Regions from separate parts of the Kitasatospora sp. NPDC004531 genome, predicted to be linked through region 2. Evidence: riboswitches for the same ligand, from Rfam matches in the RefSeq annotation. Region 2 holds a riboswitch; each other region holds the start of a gene.
What was found. A riboswitch is a leader RNA that binds a small molecule or an ion and turns the genes downstream of it on or off. The one in region 2 is predicted to bind cobalamin.
Positions count from the first base shown of each region.

Region 1: it holds a riboswitch for cobalamin, as region 2 does, so the genes downstream of both, ACWEMJ_RS03090 (HoxN/HupN/NixA family nickel/cobalt transporter) here and ACWEMJ_RS08855 (acyl-CoA thioesterase) in region 2, are expected to answer to the same signal.
Region 3: it holds a riboswitch for cobalamin, as region 2 does, so the genes downstream of both, ACWEMJ_RS21160 (cobalamin biosynthesis protein) here and ACWEMJ_RS08855 (acyl-CoA thioesterase) in region 2, are expected to answer to the same signal.

Region 1 covers NZ_JBSGDD010000004.1:9,538-14,544, forward strand. The annotation lists gene ACWEMJ_RS03080 (Fpg/Nei family DNA glycosylase) at 1,012-1,818, shown strand; gene ACWEMJ_RS03085 (DUF6445 family protein) at 1,906-2,598, shown strand; cobalamin riboswitch at 2,678-2,873, shown strand; gene ACWEMJ_RS03090 (HoxN/HupN/NixA family nickel/cobalt transporter) at 2,926-4,014, shown strand; gene ACWEMJ_RS03095 (EamA family transporter) at 4,022-4,867, opposite strand; gene ACWEMJ_RS03100 (helix-turn-helix domain-containing protein) at 4,984-5,007, shown strand, end outside.
Region 2 covers NZ_JBSGDD010000013.1:77,296-82,302, reverse strand. The annotation lists gene ACWEMJ_RS08865 (MFS transporter) at 1-90, opposite strand, end outside; gene ACWEMJ_RS08860 (putative Ig domain-containing protein) at 259-1,983, opposite strand; gene ACWEMJ_RS08855 (acyl-CoA thioesterase) at 2,213-2,650, opposite strand; cobalamin riboswitch at 2,698-2,915, opposite strand; gene ACWEMJ_RS08850 (sulfurtransferase TusA family protein) at 2,953-3,219, opposite strand; gene ACWEMJ_RS08845 (MFS transporter) at 3,216-4,460, opposite strand; gene ACWEMJ_RS08840 (flavin monoamine oxidase family protein) at 4,787-5,007, shown strand, end outside.
Region 3 covers NZ_JBSGDD010000053.1:494-5,500, reverse strand. The annotation lists gene ACWEMJ_RS21175 (RNA polymerase sigma factor) at 1-144, opposite strand, end outside; gene ACWEMJ_RS21170 (hypothetical protein) at 274-564, shown strand; gene ACWEMJ_RS21165 (hypothetical protein) at 566-1,060, opposite strand; cobalamin riboswitch at 1,202-1,331, shown strand; gene ACWEMJ_RS21160 (cobalamin biosynthesis protein) at 1,363-2,307, shown strand; gene ACWEMJ_RS21155 (cobyric acid synthase) at 2,507-4,054, shown strand; partial or broken gene ACWEMJ_RS21150 (ATP-binding protein) at 4,099-5,007, shown strand, end outside.

The sequences.
Region 1 (5,007 bases), on a different contig from region 2:
CACCCGCTGCGCGGGGCTGGGGCGGGAGGGGGCGGCTGGGCCTGCTTGCCGCTGCGCGGGGCTTGGGCGGGAGGGGTCGGCTGCGTCTGCTGTCCCTTGGGCGGGGTTTGCCGCTGCGCGGGGCTCGGCTGCGCCGGCGCGTCGCTGCGCGGGCTTTGGGACGGGAGGGGCCGGCTGGGCCTGCTGTCCGCTGTGCGGCGCGTGGCTGCGTCTGCTGTTCGTCGGGCGGGGGCTTACCGCTGCGCGGAGCTCGGCTGCGCCGGCGCGTCGCTGCGCGGGCCTTCGGCGAAAGGGGTCGGCTGGGCCTGCTGTCCGCTGTGCGGGGCTTGGCTGCGTCTGCTGTTCGTCGGGCGGGGGCTTACCGCTGCGCGGAGCTCGGCTGCGCCGGCGCGTCGCTGCGCGGGGCGTGGCTATGCCTGCCCTTCGTGGGGCGGGGCTTGGCTGCGTCCGCTGTCTGTCGGGCGGGGGCCTGCTGCGCGGAGCTTGGCTGCGCCGGCGGTTCGTTGCCCGGTCTTCGGCGAAAGGGGTCGGCCGGGCGTGTTGTCCGCTGCGCGGGGCGTGGCTGCGTCTGCTTTCGGTCGGGCGGGGGCTTGCCGCTGCGCGGGCTTTGGCGGGGAGGGCAGGCCGTGCCCGCTGTTCGCTGCGCGGGCTCGGTTGTGTTGGCCTGTGGTTACGCGGTTTGGCTGCGGTTTGGCCCTCCGTGGGGCGGGGTTTGCCGCTGCGCGGGCTTCGGGTGGGTGGGTTTGGCAGCGGCCCGGCGCTTCGTTGCGCGGGGCTCGGGCGCGCTGGCTTTCCGCCGTGTGAGGTTCGCTGCGTCTGCTTCCGTCGGGCCCGGCAACCCGCTGTGCGGGCTTTCGGCGGCGGGGGGCTCGGCTGAGCTGGTGGTGAGGTATGGCGGCCGGAGGTCCGGACCGGCCGAGCCGCTTGTTGCTGCGGTGGGCGGGGCTGGGTGTCGGTGGGGGTTGGGAGAATGGGGGTGTTGGACGGGGTCGATGGTGGAGGTGGTGTGGGGTGCCTGAGGGGCATGTGGTGCATCGGTTGGCGCGGATGAACGGGGAGTTGTTCGGGGGGCGGGTGGTGCGGGTTTCGAGTCCGCAGGGGCGGTTCGGGGAGGGGGCCGCGTTGTTGGACGGGCGGGTGTTGGAGGGGGCGGAGGCGCACGGGAAGCATCTGTTCCTGGGGTTCGGGGACGACTGGCTGCATGTGCACCTGGGGTTGTACGGGAAGTACGAGTTCGGGGTGGGGGAGGCCCCGGAGCCGGTGGGGCAGGTGCGGTTGCGGATGGCGAACGAGGAGGGGTTCGCGGATCTGCGGGGGCCGACGGCGTGCGAGGTGTTGACGCCGGGGGAGAAGGCGGCGCTGCACCGGCGGCTGGGGCCGGATCCGTTGCGGGCGGGGGAGTCGGGGGACGCCGCGTGGCAGCGGATCTCGCGGAGCGGGACGACGGTCGCGGCGCTGCTGATGGATCAGAAGATCCTGGCGGGCGTCGGCAACGTGTACCGGGCGGAGGTGCTGTTCCGGCTGGGGATCAGTCCGCACCGGGCCGGCCGGGATCTGAGCCGGGCCGAGTGGGACGCGATCTGGGCGGATCTGGTGGCGCTGATGCACGACGGTGTGGACGCCGGCCGGATCGACACCGTCCGCCCGGAGCACACGCCGGAGGCGATGGGGCGGCCGCCGCGGGTGGACGACCACGGCGGCGAGGTGTACGTGTACCGGCGGCAGGACCAGCCGTGCCTGGTGTGCGAAACCCCGGTGCGGACGGAGGAGTTGGCGTCCCGGAACCTGTTCTGGTGCCCGCGCTGCCAGCAGTCATGACGCTGCGTCACCGAGTGGCGAAGCCTTGACGGAAGATTGACCGGGGTTTGGGCGAGGGCCCCGGGGCGCGCTCTTATTGTCGGGGTCATGCCCGTTCAACCGTTCCGGGGGGCGCGTCCGGCCCCGGCTCTTCCTGTTCTGCCGTACCGCAAGCCCACCAGGGGGCGCGACTACTGGGTGCTGGACGACGTGCTGCCCGATCCGGACGCGGTGCGGGCCCGGCACCTGGCCCGGGGCGACTGGGACGAGGGGTACCCGCACAAGCCGGAGTCGTGGCCGGGGCTGCGGGCGATGCCCGGGCTGGAGCCGGAGGAGCTGGCGCACGTCGAGAAGCTGGTGCGGGAGACTGTCGGGGTGCCCCGGGTGTGGGCGCTGGGCGAGGCCGAGGGCGGGACGTTCAACCACAACTGCGTGCAGGTGGTGGGCGCGGGGGAGTGCGAGCCGCGTCCGCACACCGATTCGCGTGCGCTGTGCCGGTACGCGGCCGTGCTGTACCTGAACCCGAACGTGCCGAAGCGCTGCGGGACGAGCTTCTACCGGCAGAGCCTGCCGGGCGGCCGGCTCGGCGGGAACAGCGTGGTCGCCCCGCACAACAACCTGGTGGACGCGCTGGGCACCCGCTTCGTCCCGCCAGACTCGTTCACCGAGGACCTGGCCGTGCCGCACCGCTACAACCGGCTGCTGCTGTACACCGCGAACCTGATGCACACCGCCACCGAGTACTACGGCGCCACGCTGGAGGAGAAGCGGATGACCTGCGTGTTCTTCTGGATGGCCTGACGGTCGGTCGGCCCGCCGGGCGGGGTGATCTTCGACACCTGGGTGACGGCGCCGTCTTGCCGCTGCGGGGGGAGCGCCTCTACGGTGGGCGGGCCGTGGTGTTCGGGAAGCCGGTGCACTGTGCTCGTCACAGGAGTCCGGAGCGGCCCTCGCCACTGTGATCGGGGAGTCGTCGGCTCCCACCTCGTGCCACTGGCCGCTCGCGGCCGGGAAGGCCGGGCGCCGACGCCGAACACCCCGTCAGCCAGGAGACCGGCCACGGCATCTCACGAAGTGATCCACGAGGTGCTGGAGCGTGATGCGCGGATGACCGCGTCCGATTCGACCATGCCCGGAAACGTCCCGGGCTCCCCTTTGCCTTCCTTCCGCTGGCGGCGCGAGGACACCTTGCGCACCGCCGGCCTGATGGCGGTGATCCTGGCCCTGCACGTGGTGGCGTTCGGGACGCTGCTGCTGCTGGTGGTGCCGGAGAAGTACCAGGTCGGCACCCAGGTGTTCGGTGTCGGCCTGGGTGTGACGGCGTACACCCTGGGCATGCGGCACGCCTTCGACGCCGACCACATCGCGGTGATCGACAACACCACCCGCAAGCTGATGGCGGACGGCCGCCGACCGGTCTCGGTGGGCTTCTGGTTCGCCCTCGGGCACTCCTCGATGGTGGTGATCATGGCGGCGCTGGTGGCCGGCGGCGCCGCGCTGGCGGGCACCCTGATGGACGAGGACTCGACCACCCACCAGGTGCTGGGCACCATCGGCACCACCGCCTCGGGCGCGTTCCTCTACCTGATCGCGGCGCTCAACCTGGTGGCGCTGCTGGGCATCCTGCGGGTGTTCCGGGCGATGCGGGCCGGCCAGTTCGACGAGGCCGAGCTGGAGAAGCACCTGAACTCCCGGGGCTTCCTGGCCCGGGTGCTGGGCCGGGCGACCCGGTCGATCACCCGGCCCGGCCAGATGTTCCCGGTCGGGATGGTGCTGGGGCTGGGCTTCGACACCGCCACCGAGGTCACGCTGATGGTGATGGCGGGCTCCGGCGCGGCCTCCGGCCTGCCCTGGTACGCGATCGTCTGCCTGCCGCTGCTGTTCGCGGCCGGGATGAGCCTGTTCGACACGCTGGACGGCACGTTCATGAACTTCGCCTACCAGTGGGCGTTCTCCAACCCCGTCCGCAAGGTGTACTACAACCTGACCATCACGGGGCTGTCGATCGCGGTGGCCTTCGTGATCGGCACCATCGAGCTGGTCGCGGTGCTGCACGACAAGTTCGACCTCGACGACCCGGTGTCCAGTTGGATCGCCGGACTCGGCCTGGACAACGTGGGCTTCGTGATCGTCGGCCTGTTCGTGGTGGTGTGGGCGGCGGCGATCGGCTACTGGCGGATCGCCCGGCGCTCCAGGGCCTTCGCCGGGGCGTCCTGACGCTCCGTCAACCTGCCGCCAGGATCAGGGTGCCGGCCACTGCCAGGCCGGCCCCGACCACCTGGACGCGCAGCAGCCGCTCCTTGAGCAGGCCGCGCGCCATCAGCGCCGTCACCACCGGGTAGAGCGAGGCCAGCACGGCCGCCACGGCGACCGAGCCCCGGTGCGTGGCGGCGGCGTACATGCCGTTCGCGGCGACGTCGGCGACGCCGACGGCGGTCAGCGCGGGCAGCGAGCGGGCGGCGCCGCGCAGGTCGAGGGGCTCGCGGCGGGCGGCGGCGGCCAGCATGCCGATGCCGACCACGGCGTTGGTGAGCCGCTGGACGCACAGCATCAGCAGCAGGCCGCCGCCGGCGCTCGCGTGCCCGATCAGTGCGAGCACCGCGCCGAACGCGAACGCGGCGGACAGCGTGAGCATCAGGACCCGGCGGCCGACGGCCGGCCCGCCGCGCTGCGGGCCGCCCGCCAGCGCCACCCCGGCGATCGCCACCAGGATGCCCAACGCCTGGACGGCGCCCGGCCGTTCGCCGAGGAACAGGCCGACGCCGATCGGCACCAGCACGCCGACGGTGGCCAGCGGCGAGACCACGCCCATCGGCCCGAGCGCCAGCGCCCGGTAGAAGGCGAGCAGCGCCACCGGCCCGATCACCCCGGCCGCGACGGCGTACCAGAGCGCGGGCCCGGCGTCCGACCAGCCGCCGGTGGCGGTGACGGCGACGGTCAGCACCAGGGCGGCGGCGGTCTGCGAGAGCACCACGACGCCGAGTGCGGGAAGCCGGCGGGTGATCGCGCCGCCGCCGTAGTCGGCGACGCCCCACAGCAGGCTGGCGAACAGGGCGAGGGCGGCGCTCACGAGAGCGCGGGAGGGGTCAGCATGGTGGACTCCGCAGTACAGTCGGTGGATCTGTCGAGCGGTCGCAGCATAGTTCAACCGAATGAACCGCCCCAACTAAAATATTGGACTCAAGCGTGCCGGAACCCGACGTCGTCACC
Region 2 (5,007 bases):
GTACACGAAAACGTTGAGCGCGACCATATTCAGATAACTGCCGTACGCGGAAACCGCGTTGCCCGCGACAAGCAGGCGGAAACGCTTCACCTCGGCCCTCCCCCAAGCGCGTGACATGGACGCGTCCGGCCATGGATTCCGCAGTCTAGGAAGGTGAAGATCCTCATGGCAAGACCTTCACAAAACGGCTCGGAATCTCTGGGCGAGGTAAAGCCCCGCGGGCCGGGCGAACCGGCCCGCGGGGTCTTCGACGGGGCGTCAGGAGACGTTGAGCGTGATGTCGTCGAGGACGAACGAGGTCTGCTTGGTGTAGTCCTCCGCACCGGTGAACTTCAGCGTGACGCTCTGGCCGGCGTAGGCGGCGAGGTTGAAGGTGCGCTGCTGGTAGCCGGCGGCGGCGTTGGTGTTGTTGTAGGTGGCGAGGGTGGTGCCGTTGGCGGTGACGGTGAGGGTGTCGAAGACCGTGGTGGTGGAGGAGGCGCTGTCGATGTGCAGCCAGAAGCTCAGGTTGTAGGCGGCGCAGCCGGCGGGCAGCGTCACGGTCTGGGCGAGGGTGTCGGTGTTGGTGGCGCCGTAGCCGTCGAGCCAGGCGTCGTAGCTGCCGGTGTGGGCGGGCTCGCTGCTGCTGCTGTTGATGGTGGAGGAGCCGCCGCTGTTGGTCTCGGTCCAGCCGGAGGTGCTGCCGGTCTCGAAGCCGGGGTTGGTGATGAGCTGGGCGGCGGTGCAGGTGCTGCCGCCGCCGGTGCCGACCGTCCAGCTGAAGGTGGCGGTCGCGGACGGGCCGGTGGAGTCGGTGGCCGTGGCGGTGACGGTGGAGGCGCCGGCGGCGGTCGGGGTGCCGCTGATCAGGCCGGTGGCGGGGTTGACGGTGAGCCCGGCGGGCAGGCCGGTGGCGGCGTAGGTCAGGGTGCCGCCGGCGGTGTCGGTGGCGGACAGCTGCAGGCTGGTCGCGGTGCCGACGGTGGCGGTGCGGGCGCCCGGGTTGGTGAGCGTGACGGAGCCGGTGCTGCCGGTGGAGCCGCCCTGGGCGAGCCACGCGGTGGCGTTGAGGGCGAGCGCGGCGTCGGTGCCGGCCGGGTCGTTCCAGCCGTCGTAGAGGGTGTTGCCGGACTGGCCGGTGCCGTCGTCGACCGGCGAGGAGTCACCCCAGATCGCGACCCGGCCCTTGCCGAAGGTGGAGGTGACGAAGGCCGCGCCGGTGTTGCCGCTGTAACCGGTGCGGTAGAGCAGGCCCTTGACGTTCGGGTTGTCGGCGGGCTTGAGGGTGAAGGTGGTGCCGTTGCGGATGATGGAGCCGGTGACGGTGCCGAACGGGCCGTTGAGGACCGGGTCGCCGGCGGAGGAGATCGCCCGCGGGTTGTCGGTGGTGATGTTCAGCAGGTCGACGGAGAACCCGAACGGGTCGGTGTTGTCGACGCCGTTGCTGGTCAGCAGGTCGTTGATGATGGCCGGCGAGTCCCAGCCGTCGTTGTTGCGGTCGCTGACGGTGTGGTCGGAGATCAGGAAGAGCCCGCCGCCGTTCTGCACGAAGGTCATGACGGCGGTCTTCTCGGCGGCGCTGAGGCGCACGTTGGGCTCGGGGAGCACGAACTCGTCGAAGTTGGCGAGGTCGAGCGCGCCGCCGGTGCCGTAGGTGATGGTGCTGCCGGCGGGCAGCGTCTTGAGGCTGTAGCCGCCGGCCTTCTGCAGGGCCACGCCCCAGGCCGAGATGGCGCCCGTCCAGCTGGTCTCGGAGGTCGGGTTGGCGTTCTGCGCCAGCGGGTCGGGCTGGCTGGTGGAGATGATCCAGTCCGCGTTGCCCGCGGTCTCGGCCTTGGAGTTGTCGAACAGCACACGCTTGGGGGCGGCGGCCGCGGCGGCCCGGGGGGCGGCCTCGGGGCCGGCCGCGTGGGCGTGCTGCGGGACGGCGCTCGCACCGGCCGCCGCCACCAGCGCGGCGGCGGCGAGGGCCAGCGGACGGGCGGCCTTCCACGTTCTGATCATCTGTCAATCTCCTCGAACCACAGGAACCATGGGGTGCGCTACGCGCGTAGGCGGGCACACGCTGCCATGGTGGGGTAATCGGAGCTTGAACGGAACATGTCGATCACGCGCCGTCCGCGATGGGGCGATTTGTCCGGCGTGAGAGTGATCACGTAGCGCCGCCGGACAGCCGTGTGCCCGCAGCACCGGGTCGGACGGCGCTGCGGGCACACGGGAGGGCGACGGATCGTCAGGCGGCCGCGGGGGCGAGCAGGGCCGGGACGGGGCGCGGACGGCTCTCGGCGTCGATCGCCACGAAGGTGAGCCGCGCGGTGGCGACCCGGGTGAGCGGGCCGGCGGCGTTCCAGCGCTCGGCGGAGACGGTGACCCGGACGGTCATCGAGGTGCGGCCGGCCCGTTCCAGCTCGGCGTGCGCGGTGAGCAGGTCGCCCGCCCGGACGGGGGCCAGGAAGTCCATCCGGTCCACCGAGGCGGTGACGGCCGGACCCTCCGCGTGCCGGGCGGCGGCCGCGCCGGCGGCGTCGTCGATGAGCTTCATCACCACGCCGCCGTGGATGGTGCCGTAGAGGTTGGTGTCGTGCTCGCTCATGATGTGCGCGAGCGTCACCTGCGACGCCTCCACCGGCTTTGCGGCGGACATCACAGCTGCTGCGGTCTGATCTGCCACGTCAACTCTCCTTCGCGAGTCGCGACTTGGGATTTCCGCCACGCCGGTGGGCGCTGCGGGCGGCGGCAGGTCTTCGGACTCGCGGGCTTGTCCCGTGCAGGGTCTTCCTACTGGCCGTCGCTTCCCGGGCCGATCGGGTCCAGTGCGTGTGACGGCGGTCGTTCCCGCTCACCGCTGCGAGGCAGTCCTGGACTCCCACCAGGTTCCCTCTTGCGACGCGCCCGCCCAGGCGTGGACGGGGCGAACCGCTGCGTGACCAGCCTATATCCCCGCCCGAAGTGCTCCCGACGGGGCCGCCCGGGTCAGTCGGCCGGGCGGTGCCAGGGGGCGTCGGGGCGGGTGGGGGCGGGGGTGGCGGTCAGGCGGAGGGCGTAGGTGTCGTCGTCGACGGGGCCGAGGTAGTGGTGGCCGGTGAGGTGGCACCAGGCGGGGAGGTCGAGCGGGGCGGCCGGGTCGGTGGCGCGGACGTGGACGAGGGTGCCGGCGGGGGCGTCGGCGATCGCGGCGCGCAGGCGCAGCAGCAGGGTGACGCAGAGCAGGCCCCGCCCGTCGACCGTGAGTCGGGTCATCGTCGGCTCCGGGTGGCGGCGGTGGCGAGGGCGGGGAGGATCAGCAGGGCGACCAGGCCGCCGCCGAGGGCGAGGACGGAGTAGCCGGCCAGGTCGGCGACGACGCCGGAGGCGAGGCCGGCGGTGGCGCCGGAGACGGCGATGGCCACGTCGACGGCGCCCTGGGTCCTGGCGCGGTTGGCGAGCGGGACGGCGTCGGTGAGCAGCGCGGTGCCGGAGACCAGGCCGAAGTTCCAGCCGAGGCCGAGCAGCACGAGGGCGAGGGCCAGCAGCGGGACGGTCTGCGCGGGGGCGGCGGCGGCGAGCAGTCCGGCCGCGAGCAGGGTGAGGCCGGCGGCCGCGGCGACGGCGAGCGGGCCGTGGCGGTCGACCAGGCGTCCGGTGAGCGGGGAGGGCAGGTACATCGCGGCGACGTGCAGGGCGATGACGAAGCCGGAGGCGGCGGTGCCCTGTCCGGCGTCGTGCATGTGCACGGGCGTCATGGTCATCACGCCGACCATGACGATCTGGGTGACCACCATCACCTGGGCGCCGAGCAGGACCCGGTTGCGGATGCGGGCGGTGGCCGCGGCGTCGGCGGCGGGGTCGGCGGCCCGGTCGTCGGCCGGGGCCTCGGCGGCGGTCGCGGCGGCGCGGGCGAGCAGCAGCGGGTCGGGGTGCAGTCGGGCGGCGAGGACGAGTGCGGCGGCGGCGTAGGCGAGGCCGGCCAGCAGGAACGGTCCGGCGAGGCGGGGCAGGTGCAGGGCGTGGGCGAGGACGCCGGTGGGGGCGGCCAGGTTGGGGCCGAGGACGCCGCCGAGGGTGGTGGCGACCAGCACGGTGGAGATCGCCCGGGCGCGGCGCCCGGGGGCGGCGAGGTCGGCGCCGGCGTAGCGGGCCTGGAGGTTGGTGGCGGTTCCGGCGCCGTAGACGAACAGCGCGAGGAACAGCAGGACGGCGTTGTCGAGCGCGGCGGCGACGATCACGCCGGCGCTGCCGACGGCGCCGGTGGCGTACCCGAGGGCGAGTCCGGGGCGGCGGCCGCGGGCGGCGGATATCCGGCTGACCACGATCGCCGAGAGCGCGCTGCCGGCGGTGAACAGCGCGCTGGGCAGCCCGGCCAGCCCGGTGCTGCCGAGCATGTCCTTCGCGAGCAGCGCCCCGACGGTGATGCCGGCGGCGAGGCCCGCGCCGCTGAGGATCTGCGAGGTGACCAGCACGCGCAGGATGCGCTGCTGCACGGCGGGGTCGGCGGCGAGCACGGCGGGATCGGCGGCGAGCGCGGCGGGATCGGCGGCGTCGGTGCGGCCGGTGGGGTCGGCGGTTCCGGCGCGGTCGGTGCGGTCGGCGGTTCCGGCGCGGTCGGCGGGTGGCGGCGCGGCGGCGCTGGTCTCGGGGTTCACGGCTCTCCTCGATTCTCCAAAGTTTCGTGGAATACCATATTCGACCCGGCCGAACGAGCGCCGGGCGCGCCCTCAGGGGCATGGCGCGCCCGGTGAACGGGTGCGCGCCCCCCGTGCGGGTGATGGTCCGAGGGTGGGTGGGCGGAATGGACGCGTCGGGGGCGGGGCGCTGCCAGGGTGGGGCGGTGATCTCTCGACGCGGACTGCTCTTTGCCTCCGGCGGCGCGGTGACGGCCGCCGCCCTGGCCGGCCCGGGGGCCGGTACTTCTCGTGCGGCGGACCCGCTTCCGCCGGACCCGGCGCGGCGGGAGGCGGCGCTGATCATGGCGCGCCGGATCCTGCTGACCGACGCCGACCACAACGACCTGACACTCCAGTATCTGAAGCTGCTGACCGGACGTCAGCG
Region 3 (5,007 bases), on a different contig from region 2:
GGTCAGCGAGACCACGTCCTCGGCCAGCGCCCAGTTCCCGGTCACGCGCACGGCGTGGCGGTACACCAGCGAGGAGTGGTCCCGGAACAGGTCGCGGAACGCTTCGGGGTTCCCGGCCCGCAGCCGGGAGTGTGGATGGTTCACGTCATGCCTTGTCCGCTCGCGGGCGCCGGTTCCCGTGACCCGGGTCACCGGCCGGGGCGGCGCCGAACCGGGCTGCTCGGCGCGGCAGTTCGGGCCCCCGCTGTCATGGGCCGTCCGTACGGTGGGGCGATGACGGGCTACCGGTCGAGTGCGGCACTGCTGTCCCTGGTCGAGGCGGAACGGGGGTCGGCCGTGGAGGCGGGCGTCCGGCGGCGGATCGACTGGGCGGTGCGCACCATGGGCGACGGCCCCCGGTACGGGCGGGGCAGCCGGCTGGTGTACGTGCTGGAGGCGGTGGTGCGCCGCGCGGAGGACCGGGCGGAGACCGAACTCGCCGACCGGTTCCGGGAGTTCGCGGCGTACGCGCGCGGGGAGCTGACGCTGGACGCGCTGCGCCGGGCGGGCGGGGCCGAGGCGTAGCTCAGTGCGTCCGGCAGGCCGTGGCTTCGAACTCCGCGACGGGGACGGTGAGCGTGGCGGTGGGGCCGTAGTAGCGGACCTGTCCCGGGGTGAGCTGCGCCAGGTCCTCCGGGGTGAAGTCGACGTGCGTCGAGGTCGAGGAGTCGTCCTCGGTCCAGCCGTCGAGGAGGTAGGTGGTCCGGGCCTCCAGCGGGGCGAGCGGGCGCTCGGTCTCCCAGCCCTCGGCGGGGGCGTCCAGGGCCCAGGTGGTCAGCCCGGGCCGCAGGGCGGTGCGGGCGCTCCAGCGGCCGACGTCCTCCCGGTGGCTGCCCTCGCTGGTGGAGAGGGTCGCCCCATCGATGCGGTGGTCGCAGACCATCAGGACGCCCAGCGGGCGGCCGTCCTCGGTCACCGAGATCCCGGCGACGGCGCGGCCCGGCGCCGCGCACCCCGGGAGCGCCGCCAGCGCGGCCGCCGCCGCGACGGCCGATGCGGCCCGCCGGACCAGTTGTCGCACGGTGTCTCCCCCGGTGTCCTGCCCGTCCGTCCGGGCTCGGCCAGCAGCATAGGGCCCGGCGGAGGCCGTCCGACCTCGGCCCCCGGGTGTGACCAAGCCCTCCGGTGGCTCGGTTGACTGGTCGGAACGGGGCGTGGTGGGATCTTCGGGCCAAACGGAGGCAAGCAGAGGAAGCCGGTGCGAGTCCGGCGCGGTCCCGCCACTGTGACCGGACACCCCGCGCGGGGGTGACCGGAAGTCAGGAGACTCTGGCCCCCGTTCCGTCGATCCAGGGCGCGGACCCTGAGTGAGGACACAACGCCATGCGGGCTGCCCCGTACCTGGTGGGCGCGGTCGCGGGGTATCTCGCGGACGCCCGGCTCGGAGACCCCCGGCGCGGACACCCCGTCGCGCTGTTCGGCACCGCCGCGGGCCGGCTGGAGCGCCGGCTGTGGCGCGACCACCGCGGGGCGGGGGCCGCGTTCACGGCGATCGCCGTGGGCACGGTGGCCGTGGGTGCGACGTCGGCCGCGCGGGCCGTCCGTCGCGCTCCGCTCGCCGAGGCCGCGTTGACGGCCGCCGCGACGTTCACCGTCCTCGGCGGCACGTCGCTCACCCGGGAGGCCCGGACGATCGGACGGTCGCTCGCCGCCGGTGACCTGACGGCCGCGCGGGAGCGGCTGCCGCACCTGTGCGGGCGGGACCCGTCCGGGCTGGACGAGCAGCAGATCGCGCGGGCGGTGGTGGAGTCCGTCGCGGAGAACACCGCTGACGCGGTCGTCAACGCGCTGGTGTGGGGCGGAGTGGCGGGCGTCCCCGGGCTGCTGGCGTTCCGGGCCGTGAACACGCTGGACGCGATGGTGGGTCACAAGTCCGCCCGGCACCGCCGGTTCGGCTGGGCGTCCGCGCGGCTGGACGACGTCGCCGGGTGGCCCGGGGCGCGGCTGACGGCGCTGCTGACGGTCGCCGCGTCGGACGCGCCCGGGCGGGCCTGGCGGGTGTGGCGGCGGGACGGCTCCGCCCACCCCAGCCCGAACGCCGGCCAGGCCGAGGCCGCGTTCGCCGGTGCCCTCGGCGTCCAACTGGGCGGCACCCTGCGCTACGGCGAACGGGTCGAACACCGCCCGGTGCTGGGCGCGGGCCAGCCTCCGGTGGCGACCCGCGACATCGAACGCGCCTGCCGGCTCTCCCGCCGGGTCGGCGTGCTGGCCCTGGCGGTCACCGCCGGCGCGAGGTGGCTGGCGCTCGGGCGGGCCGGGCGGAAGTGAGTTCGCCCGACGGGGCAGGAGGTCCGTCTCCCGCACCCGCCAGCGGGGCCGTCGGCGGTGCAAGTGGCTGCGGCGTGCGGCGGTTTCGGCGTGCCGCCTTCCGCTTCGCGCAGTTCCCCGCGCCCCTGGTCTCTCGCCCTCCCGCGCCTGCTGCGCCCCCGGTTTCTTCTCTTCTCTTCTCCTCCGAAGGTGGCTGTCTGTGAGTGGTGCGTTGTTGGTGGCCGGGACGACGTCGGATGCCGGGAAGAGTGTGGTGACGGCGGGTATCTGCCGGTGGTTGTGGCGGCAGGGGGTGCGGGTGGCTCCGTTCAAGGCGCAGAACATGTCGCTGAATTCGTTCGTGACGGCCGACGGGGCGGAGATCGGGCGGGCGCAGGCGATGCAGGCGCAGGCGGCGGGGGTGGAGCCGGAGGCGGCGATGAACCCGGTGCTGTTGAAGCCGGGGGCGGACGGGCGGAGCCAGGTGGTGCTGATGGGGCGCGCCGTGGCGGAGGTGGGGGCGCTGGACTACCGGGACCGCAAGCCGGTGCTGCTTGAGCGGTCGTTGGAGTGCCTGGCCGATCTGCGGTCGCGGTTCGACGTGGTGGTGTGCGAGGGCGCGGGTTCGCCGGCGGAGATCAATCTGCGGGACCGGGACATCGCGAACATGGGTTTGGCCTCGGCGGCCCGGCTGCCGGTGGTGGTGGTCGGGGACATCGACCGCGGCGGGGTGTTCGCGTCGATGTTCGGGACGCTCGCGCTGCTCTCGGCCGACGACCAGTCGCTCGTCGCGGGCTGGTTCGTGAACAAGTTCCGGGGTGACGCGCGGCTGCTCGCGCCCGGGTTGGAGATGCTGCGGGAGTTGACGGGGCGTCCGGTGCTGGGGACGTTCCCGATGCTCCAGGGGCTGTGGCTGGACGCGGAGGATTCGCTGGACCTGGCGTCGGTGGCGCAGCGTCCGGCGGCGGGCGGGCCGGTGGGGGCGGAGGTGCTGCGGGTCGCGGTGGTGCGCTTCCCGCGGTTGTCGAACTTCACCGACGTGGACGCGTTGGCGCAGGAGCCGGGGGTGCTGGTGCGCTGGGCGACCCGTCCGGAGGATCTGGCGGACGCGGACCTGGTGGTGCTGCCGGGTACCCGGGCGACGGTCGCGGATCTCGCCTGGCTGCGGGGGCAGGGCCTTGAAGAGCCGTTGCGGCGGCGGGTCGCGGCGGGGTTGCCGGTGCTGGGGGTGTGCGGCGGCTACCAGATGCTGGGGCGGGAGATCGTGGACGAGGTGGAGTCGCGGGCGGGGGCGGTGGACGGTCTGGGGCTGTTGCCGACCCGGGTGGTGTTCGGGGCCGAGAAGGTGCTGGCCCGTCCGACGGGGGTGGCGCTCGGTGAGCGGGTGGCGGGGTACGAGATCCACCACGGGGTGGTGACGGTGGACGGCGGGGAGGCGTTCGTCACCGATGGCGAGGGGGCCGCGCTGGACGGGTGCCGGGTGGGGCCGGTGTGGGGGACGACCTGGCACGGGGTGTTGGAGAACGACGCGTTCCGGCGGGTGTTCCTGGCCGAGGCGGCCCGGGCGGCGGGGCGGGCGTTCGTGCCGGCGCCGGACACCTCGTTCGCGGCGGCGCGGGAGCAACGGCTCGACGCGTTGGGCGACTTGGTGGCGGAGCACGCCGACACGGACGCGTTGTGGAAGCTGATCGAGAACGGGGCGCCGGCGGGGCTGCCGTTCGTGCCGCCCGGGGCGCCGGCTCCGGTGGAGATGGGGAGTGCGAAGTGAGTGGACCGACCGATGTCCGTTACCCGTTCACGGCGATCGTGGGCATGGACGACCTGCGGCTGGGGCTGCTGCTGAACGCGGTGTCGCCGGCGGTGGGCGGGGTGCTGGTGCGGGGCGAGAAGGGCACCGCGAAGTCGACGATGGTGCGCGCGCTGGCGGGGCTGCTGCCGTCGATCGCGACGGTGGCGGGCTGCCGGTTCGCGTGCGATCCGGCGTCGCCGGACCCGCAGTGCCCGGACGGGCCGCACGCCGGCGGCGGGGCGGTGGAGCGTCCGGCGTTCCTGGTGGAGCTGCCGGTGGGCGTCTCCGAGGACCGGGTGGTCGGCTCGCTGGACCTGGAGCGGGCGCTCGCGGAGGGCGTGAAGGCGTACGAGCCGGGGCTGTTGGCGAAGGCGCACCGGGGCGTGCTGTACATCGACGAGGTGAACCTGCTGCAGGACCACCTGGTGGACCTGCTGCTGGACGCGGCGGCGATGGGGCGTTCGTACGTGGAGCGCGAGGGCGTGTCGGTGCGGCACGCGGCGCGGTTCCTGCTGGTGGGGACGATGAACCCGGAGGAGGGCGAGCTGCGGCCGCAGTTGCTGGACCGGTTCGGCCTGACGGTGGAGATCGCCGCCACCCGGGACGCGGACGAGCGCGCCGAGGTGGTGCGCCGGCGGCTCGCGTACGACGCCGACCCCGTCGGCTTCGCGGCGAGTTGGGACGAGGCGGAGCGGGCGCTGGCGGAACGGATCGGCGCTGCACGGGAGTTGCTGCCGAGCGTCGAGCTGTCCGACCTGGCGCTCCGTCAGATCACCGCCGTGTGCGCGGCGTTCGAGGTGGACGGTCTGCGCGCGGACATCGTGATGGCGCGCACGGCGGTGGCGCTGGCCGCCTGGGCGGGGCGCACCGAGGTGCTGGAGGAGGACGTCCGGAAGGCCGCGCAGCTGGCGTTGCCGCACCGGCGGCGGCGC